DNA from 3 places in the Streptomyces kanamyceticus genome. Region 1 is predicted to be linked to each of the others. Evidence: riboswitches for the same ligand, from Rfam matches in the RefSeq annotation. Region 1 holds a riboswitch; each other region holds the start of a gene.
What was found. A riboswitch is a leader RNA that binds a small molecule or an ion and turns the genes downstream of it on or off. The one in region 1 is predicted to bind cobalamin.
Positions count from the first base shown of each region.

Region 2: it holds a riboswitch for cobalamin, as region 1 does, so the genes downstream of both, CP970_RS14285 (ribonucleoside-diphosphate reductase subunit alpha) here and CP970_RS27125 (ABC transporter substrate-binding protein) in region 1, are expected to answer to the same signal.
Region 3: it holds a riboswitch for cobalamin, as region 1 does, so the genes downstream of both, CP970_RS01420 (energy-coupling factor ABC transporter permease) here and CP970_RS27125 (ABC transporter substrate-binding protein) in region 1, are expected to answer to the same signal.

Region 1 is NZ_CP023699.1:6,311,744-6,314,942, forward strand. It holds gene CP970_RS27115 (amino acid permease) at 1-531, shown strand, start outside; gene CP970_RS27120 (Mov34/MPN/PAD-1 family protein) at 625-1,047, shown strand; cobalamin riboswitch at 1,049-1,191, shown strand; gene CP970_RS27125 (ABC transporter substrate-binding protein) at 1,237-2,208, shown strand; gene CP970_RS27130 (FecCD family ABC transporter permease) at 2,301-3,199, shown strand, end outside.
Region 2 is NZ_CP023699.1:3,535,584-3,538,782, reverse strand. It holds gene CP970_RS14285 (ribonucleoside-diphosphate reductase subunit alpha) at 1-1,742, opposite strand, end outside; cobalamin riboswitch at 1,871-1,994, opposite strand; gene CP970_RS14280 (GNAT family N-acetyltransferase) at 2,070-2,564, opposite strand; gene mctP (monocarboxylate uptake permease MctP) at 2,651-3,199, opposite strand, start outside.
Region 3 is NZ_CP023699.1:357,560-360,758, reverse strand. It holds gene cbiQ (cobalt ECF transporter T component CbiQ) at 1-350, opposite strand, end outside; gene CP970_RS01425 (energy-coupling factor ABC transporter substrate-binding protein) at 357-710, opposite strand; partial or broken gene CP970_RS01420 (energy-coupling factor ABC transporter permease) at 710-1,428, opposite strand; cobalamin riboswitch at 1,459-1,642, opposite strand; gene CP970_RS01415 (methyltransferase family protein) at 1,810-2,331, shown strand; gene CP970_RS01410 (LysR family transcriptional regulator) at 2,345-3,199, opposite strand, start outside.

The DNA of each region.
Region 1 (3,199 bases):
CTGACGGCCGCGCTCTCCTCCTGCAACTCCGGCATGTACTCCACCGGCCGCATGCTGCGCGACCTGGCGATGAACGGCCAGGGCCCGAAGTTCTTCACCAAGCTCACGAAGAACGGCCTGCCGCTCGTCGGCACGACCTTCTCCGCCGCGCTGATGCTGGTCGGCGTCTGGATCAACTACCAGTGGCCGGGCGAGGCGTTCAACTACGTCGTCTCCTTCGCGACCATCTCCGGCATGTGGGCCTGGATCATGATCCTGGTCTGCCAGATCAAGTACCGCCGCAAGGCCGACCGCGGCGAGCTCCCGCAGTCCACCTTCCGGGCGCCGGGCGCCCCGTACACGAGCTGGTTCGCCCTCGCCTTCATCGGCATGGTGATCGTGATGATGGGCATCGACAAGGACGCGCGCATCTCGCTCTACGCGGCTCCGGTCTGGGCCCTGATCCTCGGCGTCGGCTACCTGGTCATGCAGCGCAGGAACACCCAGGTGTCCGGCGGCGGCAAGGCCGAGCCGCAGGACGCGGTGAAGTAGCGCACGTAACGCGGCAACCGCTGGATCCCAGCATGTGGGCCGGTTCGTACCACTCCTCGGTACGGGCCGGCCCCTCTGCTTATCCTGGCTGCCATGCTGACCATCACCCAGGCCCTCCACGACCAGATCGTCGCGCACGCGCGCCAGGACCACCCCGACGAGGCCTGCGGTGTGGTCGCGGGCCCGGAGGGCACCGGCCGCCCCGAGCGTTTCATCCCGATGCTGAACGCGGCCCGCTCGCCCACGTTCTACGAGTTCGACTCGACCGACCTCCTCAAGCTCTACCGCGAGATGGACGACCGCGACGAGGAGCCGGTGATCGTCTACCACTCGCACACCGCGACCGAGGCCTACCCCTCGCGCACCGACATCACCTACGCCAACGAGCCCGGCGCGCACTACGTCCTGGTCTCCACGGCGGACACCGACGACGCGGGCCCCTTCCAGTTCCGCTCCTACCGGATCGTCGAGGGCGAGGTCACCGAGGAAGAGGTAAAGGTCGTAGAGGCATACTGATCTTTACTCAGCTTTACTCGGCCTTACCCAAGAGGGCGGCAGGAGCCAGGAAGCCGGTGCGAACCCGGCACGGTCCCGCCACTGTGACCCCACCCCCATTCAGGGGCGGGGGAGTCAGGAACTGACCTGCCGCCCTTCTCCACGCTACGCAGGGGACGCGGAAATCCCCTGGAGGAGGCAGCAACAGCCATGTCCCGACGTCACACCGGCATACGCGTGCTCGCCGCGGCCACCCTGCTCGTCCCGCTCGCCGCGTGCTCCTCGTCGGACTCCGGCGGTGACAGCGAGCCCGCCGCCAAGGCCGCGGGATTCCCGTACACCGTCACCAACTGCGGTGTGAAGACGACGTACGAGGCACCCCCGAAGCGCGCCGTCACCATGAACCAGCACGCCACCGAGGTGATGCTGGAACTCGGCCTCAAGGACCGCATGGCGGGGACCGCCTACCTCGACGACAAGGTCCTGCCGAAGTACGCGAAGGCATACGACTCCCTCCCCGTCGTCGCCAAGGAGTACCCCTCCTACGAGAAGCTGCTCGCCGCCAACCCCGACTTCGTGTACGGCGGTTACGCGAGCGCCTTCCTCGCGGGCGACGGACGAAGCCGCGGAGCGCTCGCCAAGTCCGGCATCGAGAGCCGCCTGAACATCGAGGGCTGCGCGAAGCGCCCCGTCACCATGAACGACGTCTTCCGCGAGGTCCGCGAGGTCGGCGCCACCTTCGGGGTGCGGGACCGCGCGGACACCTGGGTCGGCGGCGCCGAGCGCGAACTGGCCGCCACGGCGAAGAAGTCGAAGGGCAAGAAGCCCCGGTCCGTGTTCGTCTACGACAGCGGCGACAAGACGGCGTTCAGCGTCGGCGGCCGAGGCATCGGCAACGACATCATCAAGCGGGCGGGCGGCCGCAACATCCTCTCCCACGTCGACAAGTCCTTCGCCGACGCCTCTTGGGAGACGGTCGTGGACCGCAACCCCGAGACCATCGTGATCCTCGACTACGGCGCGACGACGCTGGCCCAGAAGAAGAAGCGCCTCCTCGACGACCCGGCCCTGGCCGACGTCCCCGCCATCAAGAACAAGAGCTTCGCGGTGCTGCCGCTTTCGGACATGGTGACGGGCGTACGAGCACCGGAGGCGGTGAGGAAGCTGGCGGCGCAGCTGTGAGCCAGGTTCGGACCGTGGGGAGCAAGTTCCAGCCCGTCCGGCGATTGAGGACGAGCCCGAAGGGCGATAAACGCAGGTCACGGGGGCAGCACCTGTTGATCTGCACCGTACTCACCGCAGCCCTCGCGGCAGCGACGGTCGCGGGGCTCGCCCTCGGCTCGGTGCGGATCCCCCCGGGCCAGGTCCTGGAGATCCTCACGGGAAACGCGGAACCCTCCCCGTTCCGCACGATCGTGCTGGACGTAAGACTCCCCAGAGTCCTGCTCGGCGCAGCCGTCGGCGCCGGACTCGCCGTCATCGGCACCGTCCTCCAAGCCCTCGTCCGCAACCCCCTCGCCGACCCCTTCCTGCTCGGCGTCTCCTCGGGCGCCTCCGTGGGCGCGGTCGGCGCCATCGTGCTCGGCGGCACCTTCGGTGTCGGCTCGGCCCTGGCGACCACGGTCACCATCCCCGCCGCGGCCTTCGTGGGCGCGCTGATCTCGCTGGTCCTCGTCTACACGCTGGCCCGCAGCGGCGGCGGCGGGTTCGCGACCGGCCGACTGATCCTCGCGGGCGTCGCCGTCTCGTACATCCTGACCGCCCTGACCAGCCTCATCCTGGTCACCGCGGACAGCGCTGACCACCTCAAGGAAGTCCTGTACTGGACGCTCGGCGGCCTCGGCAGCGCCCGCTGGGACATGCTCGCCCTGCCCTGCTGCGCCCTGGTCGTCGGCACGGCCCTGCTGATGGCGCTCGCCCGCCCCCTGGACCTGCTGCTCGTCGGCGAGGAGGGCGCCACCGTCCTCGGCCTGGACACGGCGCGCTTCCGCGCCGCGGTCTTCGTGCTCGCCTCGCTCCTGACCGGCGTCCTGGTCGCGTACAGCGGGGCCATCGGGTTCGTCGGCCTGATGGTGCCGCACGCCGCCCGCATGCTGGTCGGCGCCGCGCACCGCGCGCTGCTCCCGGTGGTGGCGCTGATGGGCGCGGTGTTCCTGGTCGTCGCCGACCTCGC
Region 2 (3,199 bases), 2.8 Mb from region 1:
CGCGCGGTGCGGGTCTTCTCCCAGGCGGGCAGCGGGCCGTTGCGCTCGGCGAGGTCCGCGGACGCCTCGTACGAAGCGAGCATGATGCGCTCGGCGATGCGGGTGGAAAGGGCGCGCGCCTCGGGGGAGTCGAACGGCAGCTTCAGCTGGAAGAAGACGTCCTGGAGGCCCATCGCGCCGAGGCCCACCGGGCGCCACTTGGCGTTGGAGCGCCCGGCCTGCTCGGTCGGGTAGAAGTTGATGTCGACGACGCGGTCGAGGAAGGTGACGGCGGTGCGGACGGTCTCGTCGAGCCGCTCCCAGTCGATGTCACCCTCGCGTACGAACGATCCGAGGTTGACCGAGCCGAGGTTGCAGACGGCCGTCTCCCCGTCGTCCGTCACCTCCAGGATCTCCGTGCAGAGGTTGGAGGAGTGCACCGTGTGGCCGGGCTCCGCCGTCTGGTTGGCGGTGCGGTTGGCGGCGTCCTTGAAGGTCATCCAGCCGTTGCCGGTCTGCGCGAGGGTGCGCATCATGCGGCCGTACAGGTCCCGGGCCGGGATGGTCTTCTTCGCGTGACCCGCGGCCTCCGCCGCGCGGTAGGCGGCGTCGAACTCCTCGCCCCACAGGTCGACGAGCTCGGGCACGTCGGCCGGGGAGAACAGCGACCAGTCCTGGTCGGCGGCGACCCGGCGCATGAACTCGTCGGGGATCCAGTGCGCGAGGTTGAGGTTGTGCGTGCGGCGCGCGTCCTCACCGGTGTTGTCGCGCAGCTCCAGGAACTCCTCGATGTCGGAGTGCCAGGTCTCCAGGTAGACCGCGGCCGCGCCCTTGCGGCGCCCGCCCTGGTTCACGGCCGCGACCGAGGCGTCGAGGGTCTTCAGGAACGGCACGATGCCGTTGGAGTGCCCGTTCGTGCCGCGGATCAGCGAACCGCGGGAGCGGATGCGGGAGTAGGAGAGCCCGATGCCGCCCGCGTGCTTGGAGAGCCGCGCGACCTGGTGGTAGCGGTCGTAGATCGAGTCGAGCTCGTCGAGCGGGGAGTCCAGGAGGTAGCAGGAGGACATCTGCGGGTGCCGGGTGCCGGAGTTGAACAGCGTCGGCGAGGACGGCAGGTAGTCCAGGCGGCTCATCAGGCCGTACAGCGCGGCGACCTCGTCCAGGGCGCGGGCGCTGGCTGTCTTTGCATCAGATGCAGTCTCCGCGAGGCCGCTCGCCACGCGCAGCATGAAGTGCTGCGGGGTCTCGATGACCTGCCGGGTGATGGGGTGGCGCAGGAGGTAGCGGCTGTGCAGGGTGCGCAGGCCGAAGTAGCCGAAGCGGAAGTCCGCGCCGTCCGCGAGCGCGGCGTCCACGAGCGCGTCGAGCCGGGCCGCGTGCTCGGTGACGAAGGACGCCGTGCGGTCGGCGATCAGGCCCTCGCGGTGGCCGACCGCGACGGAGTCGGTGAAGGAGCGCACGCCCTGCGTGGCCGCTTCCTCGCGGATGCCGATCGACAGGAGCCTGGCGGCGAGCTTGGAGTACGCCGGGTCCTCCGAGATGAGCCCCGCGGCCGCCTCGGTCGCCAGTTCCCGCAGCTCGGCCACGTCGGCCCGGGCCGACCTGCCGCGCAGCGCGGCGGCGGCGACCCGCCCCGCGTCGGCGTCGGGCAGGTCGGCGGTGAGGTCGGTCAGGGTGCGCAGCAGCGCGGTCCCTGGCGCGTCGGTACCCTCGGCGGTCGGCGTGGTCGTCGCTGACGCAGGTTCGGCAGGCGCGATGGTCACGTGGAGCTCTCCCTCGCTCGGCTCTGGGCCAGGGGAGGGAATGGTGCACGGGCGCACCCGGGCAGGGCGGCGTACCGCGTCCACCGGCCCACTCCACGAGGCCCGGACGGTCGGCACCCGGGCCGGACGGCTCGGGTGCGCTGCCGGCAGGTCCTCGGACTTGCGGGTACGACAAAGACGTACACATACACCGTTGCGGGACAGTTCCGGACTTGCACCGGATTCCCCTGCGACGACAGCGAGCACGAGCATACATCTTGTGCCGGGTTTCTGAAGCAGGCCCACATCTTGTGTCGACGCCGAACGGCCGGTGGTGCGGAGAGTGTCCTAGAACGTCAACTCGTAGGTCAGCAGCGTCAGGTCGGGGATCGGCTGCCAGTCCCGCTCCGGGGTCCGTACGAAGCCGAGGCGCTCGTAGAGCCGGTGGGCGGCACGCATCGAGGGCTGGGTGGACAGGACGAGCCCCGTGCGGCCCGCGTCCCTGGCGCGCCGCAGGCACTCCCGCACCAGGGTCTCGCCCGCGCCCCTGCCGCGCGCCGCGGCGGATACGGCCAGCATGCGGATCTCCGCCTGGTCGGCCCGCGCGATGTCGGCCATCGGCCCGCCGGACGGGACGAAGGCCACGCAGCCGAGCGGCCCCTCGTCGGCCGCGGCCACCAGGACCTCGGTCTGCGCGGCGCGTCCCGCCACGTCCCGCAGCACCGAGAGGTAGGGGTCGTCGGCCCCGAGGCTCAGATGTCCGTCGTCGAGGTATGCCCCCGCGGTGAGGTCGCCCAACGCCTCGTACTCGTCGGGGCGCGCGTCTCTGATCGTGATGTCCATGTGGCGAAGTGTGCAACAGGGGTACGACGATGGGCCGCCGGTTTTCCGGCGGCCCATGTCGGGTGTGGAAGGAGCGGGTCAGGGGATCAGTGCCCGGCGCCGGCCGTCGCCTTCGGCAGGTCCTGGACCACGCCGGGATCGCCCGCGTCCGCCGTGTAGTCCCCGGGCGAGGTCTCGTCGATGCCCTCGGGGGCCTTCAGCGCCTTCAGGGCGAAGGTGAGGACCACGGTCACGATCACGTTCAGGACGAACGCGGTGAGGCCGATGTAGCCGATCTCACCGATGCCGGGGATCGTGTCGGACGAGCCACCGAAGTGCTTCTGCGTGGGCGAGGCGACGCCGTACGCCGCGAGCGTGCCGTAGACCATGCCGACCGCCCAGCCCGCGAGCAGCGCCCAGCGGTGGGGCCAGCGGGTGAACAGGCCGCCGACCAGCGCGGGCATCGTCTGCAGGATCCAGATGCCGCCGAGCAACTGGAAGTTGATCGCGACGGTCTTGTCCATGGTCAGGACGAAGACCAGCGCGCCCACCTTCACCAGGAGCGAGACCAGCTTGGAGATCTTGGTCTCCTGCTCGGGCGTCGCGTCGGGCTTGAGGAAGTCCTTGTAGATGTTCCTGGTGAAGAGGTTCGCGGC
Region 3 (3,199 bases), 6.0 Mb from region 1:
AGCACCCCGAGCGAGGCCGCAGAGGTCCGCAGGAGCAGCCCGCCCGCGCGCGCCGGGCCGCCGTCGGCGAGCGTGACGAACCCGTCGGGCCCGCCGACCTGGACGAGCAGGGTCACGGCGCCGGTGACGCAGAAGCCGAGCGGCACGCGGTAGGCACGCCACAGTTTGCGCGGCGGCACACCGGCCGGGCCGAGCAGCACGGCGAGCGCGGCGGTCAGGACGAGGACGGCGCCGGGCCAGGGCGGCAGCGAGATGGCGAGCACGGTGAGGCCGAGCCCGAGCACGGCCTTGTCCACGGGATGGCGGCGGCGCCAGCGACTGCTGTGCGCCGCCGCGTCGATGGGCAGCACGCGGGGTCAGACCTCTTCGGTCTCGGGGCGCGCGCCCTCCGCGTCGTCCTGCGCGCGCACGCGCTCCGCGCCCTGGCGACGCCCCCTGCGCAGCCCGAAGTAGTACGCGAGCACGCCCGCGCCGAGGGCCGCCTGCAGCGCGAACAGCGCCGATTCGACCTCCCCGGAGGGCGGCTCGTACAGGGGCGAGAACCAGGGCTTGTAGTCCGGCTTGATCTCGGTGATCGCCGACTCGGCCTGCGCGTCGGCACCGGCGAACGGCTCTTCCTTGTCGTCGCCGAGGCCGAGTGCCAGGGGCAGCACCGCGAGCGCGGCGACGATGAGGAGCAGCAGCGTATTGATCTTCGCGTTCCGGTTCATCAGGCACCGGCCCCCGTCTTCTCCGTCTTGATCACGGCACTCTCCGCACCGGCCTTGCGCTGAAGCAGGACGCCGAGCCGGGTGAGTTCGCCCTTGCTGGACTGCACGAGCAGCCGCATCACCACGACGGTGAGCAGGCCCTCGCTGACGGCCAGCGGGATCTGCGTGACGGCGAAGATGCCGCCGAACTTGCCGAGCGCGCCGAAGAATCCGCTGCTGGGGTCGGGGAAGGCCAGGGCCAGCTGGACACTGGTGACGCAGTACGTGGAGAGGTCGGCGACGAAGGCGCCGAAGAACACGGCGACCATCAGCGGCACGTCGTACCGCTTGAGGAGCCGGTAGACGGCGTATCCGGCCCAGGGCCCGACGATCGCCATCGAGAAGACGTTGGCCCCGAGCGTGGTGAGCCCGCCGTGGGCGAGCAGCAGGGCCTGGAACAGCAGCGTGATGGTGCCGAGCACGGTCATGATCGGCGGCCGGAACAAGATGGCGCCGAGCCCGGTCCCCGTCGGGTGCGAACAACTGCCCGTCACCGAGGGGATCTTCAGGGCGGAGAGGACGAAAGTGAAGGCTCCGGAGGCACCGAGGAGCAGGGTGCTCTCCGGTGTTCCTTGACTTCACGGGTCAGGGAACGGACTCCGTGGACGACGAACGGCGCGGACGCTACGCCCCAGGCGATCGCGTGCGCCGGTGGGAGGAAACCCTCGGCTATGTGCATGGCTCGGCAGACCCTCTCCAGCACCTCGTGGATGGACAACGCGCCTTGGCCGGTCTCCTGGCTGACGGGTCGTACCGACCGGACTCCGCCTTCCCGGGGGCTTGCGCACCCAGTGGCTGCCGCGAGGGCTGGAGCCGGACTTCCCGATCACAGTGGCGAGGGCCGCACCGGCATCACACCGGATTTCCCGTTCACCAAGGCGTCGTGACAGTAGTCCGCAACTGATCAAACTGACAACCTGCGCATGGGGAGCGGCGGAGGCGCGCGCCAGCGCACGCCCGCACGTCGTACGCCCCGTGAGCGGGGCGGCACCTTCATGCCTTCCTGCCGTATCCCGTCGCGGACCTTCCGGCGGAGCACCAGGTCTCGCATGCTGATGTCATGCGTCAGGGTGTGGCAGCCGTCGGCAGCGTGGTCTTCTTCGTGGTGGCACCGGGGGTGGTGACCGGCGTGGTGCCGTGGTGGCTCTCGGACGCCTGGTCGGCCGGCGGTTCCTGGAACTGGTCGGTGGGCGCGCTCGGTTGGGCCCTGCTGCTCGGCTCGGCGGCGCTCCTCGTGCACTCCTTCGGCCGTTTCGTGGCGCAGGGCCTTGGTACGCCCGCTCCGGTGGCGCCCACGGAACGCCTGGTGATCACCGGCGCCTACCGCTACGTGCGCAACCCGATGTACGTGGCGGTCGTCGCGCTCATCCTGGCCCAGGGCCTGGTCCTCGCGCGGCCCCTGCTGCTCGGCTACGGCCTGGTGGCGTGGGCGGTGATGGCCACGTTCGTCCGCGCCTATGAAGAGCCCACGCTGCGGCGGCAGTTCGGAGCGGAGTACGAGGTGTACCAGGGCGTGGTGCGGGCGTGGATCCCCGGACTGCGGGCGTACGAACCGGCGGCCCGCCCGGCGGACGGCCGCTAGCCGGCGCCGCCGGTCATGCGGCGGGCAGCCGCGTGTCGACGTCGAGGAGCGCGAGGAACGCGGCGGCCGCGGGGGACGGGGCGGCGCGGCTCCAGACGAGGCGTTCCACCCGGACGGGACCGTTGGTGAGGGGCACGCCGCGCAGGCCGTGGAGTCCGGCGGCGAACAGTTCGGGCAGCAGGGCGATGCCGAGTCCGTTGCGGACCATCCGGGCCATGAGCTCCACGCCGGACACCTCGAAGGCGACCTCACGGCGCAGGCCCGCCGCCGCGAAGGCCGCGTCCGACTGGGCGCGGGCCGCGCTGCCGTCGGCGAAGTCCACGAACAGTTCGCCGGCGAGCGCGCCGAGGTCCACCCTGTCCCGCGTGGCGAGGGGGTGGTCGGGGGCGACCACGGCGACGTGCCGCCCCAGGGCGAGCTCCCGGTCGCGGACGCCCTGGGTGCGGAACCCGGGCGGCACCCCGAGGAACGCCGCGTCCAGGGCGCCGTCCCGCACCTGCCCGACGAGCCGTTCGCTGGCCCCGGCCCGTAGGTGGATCCGGACCTGGGGGTAGCGCCTGCGGAAGTCCCCGAGGATCGCGGGGAGATCGACGGCCGTCACGGTGGGGATCGAGCCGACGGTCAGCGTGCCGCGTATCTGGCCGGAGGCCGCCGCGACCTCCGCGCGGGCCCGTTCGGCCGCCTCCAGGGCCTGGCGGGCCGCGGGCAGGAAGGCCTCTCCCGCTGCGGTGAGCCGCACCCGGCGGCTGGTCCGCTCGAACAGCCTGGCGCCCAGCTCCTTTTCGAGACGCGCCACCTGGTGGCTGAGCGCGGACTGGACGACGTGACACCGCTCGGCGGCCCGGGTGAAGCCACCGGTCTCGGCCAC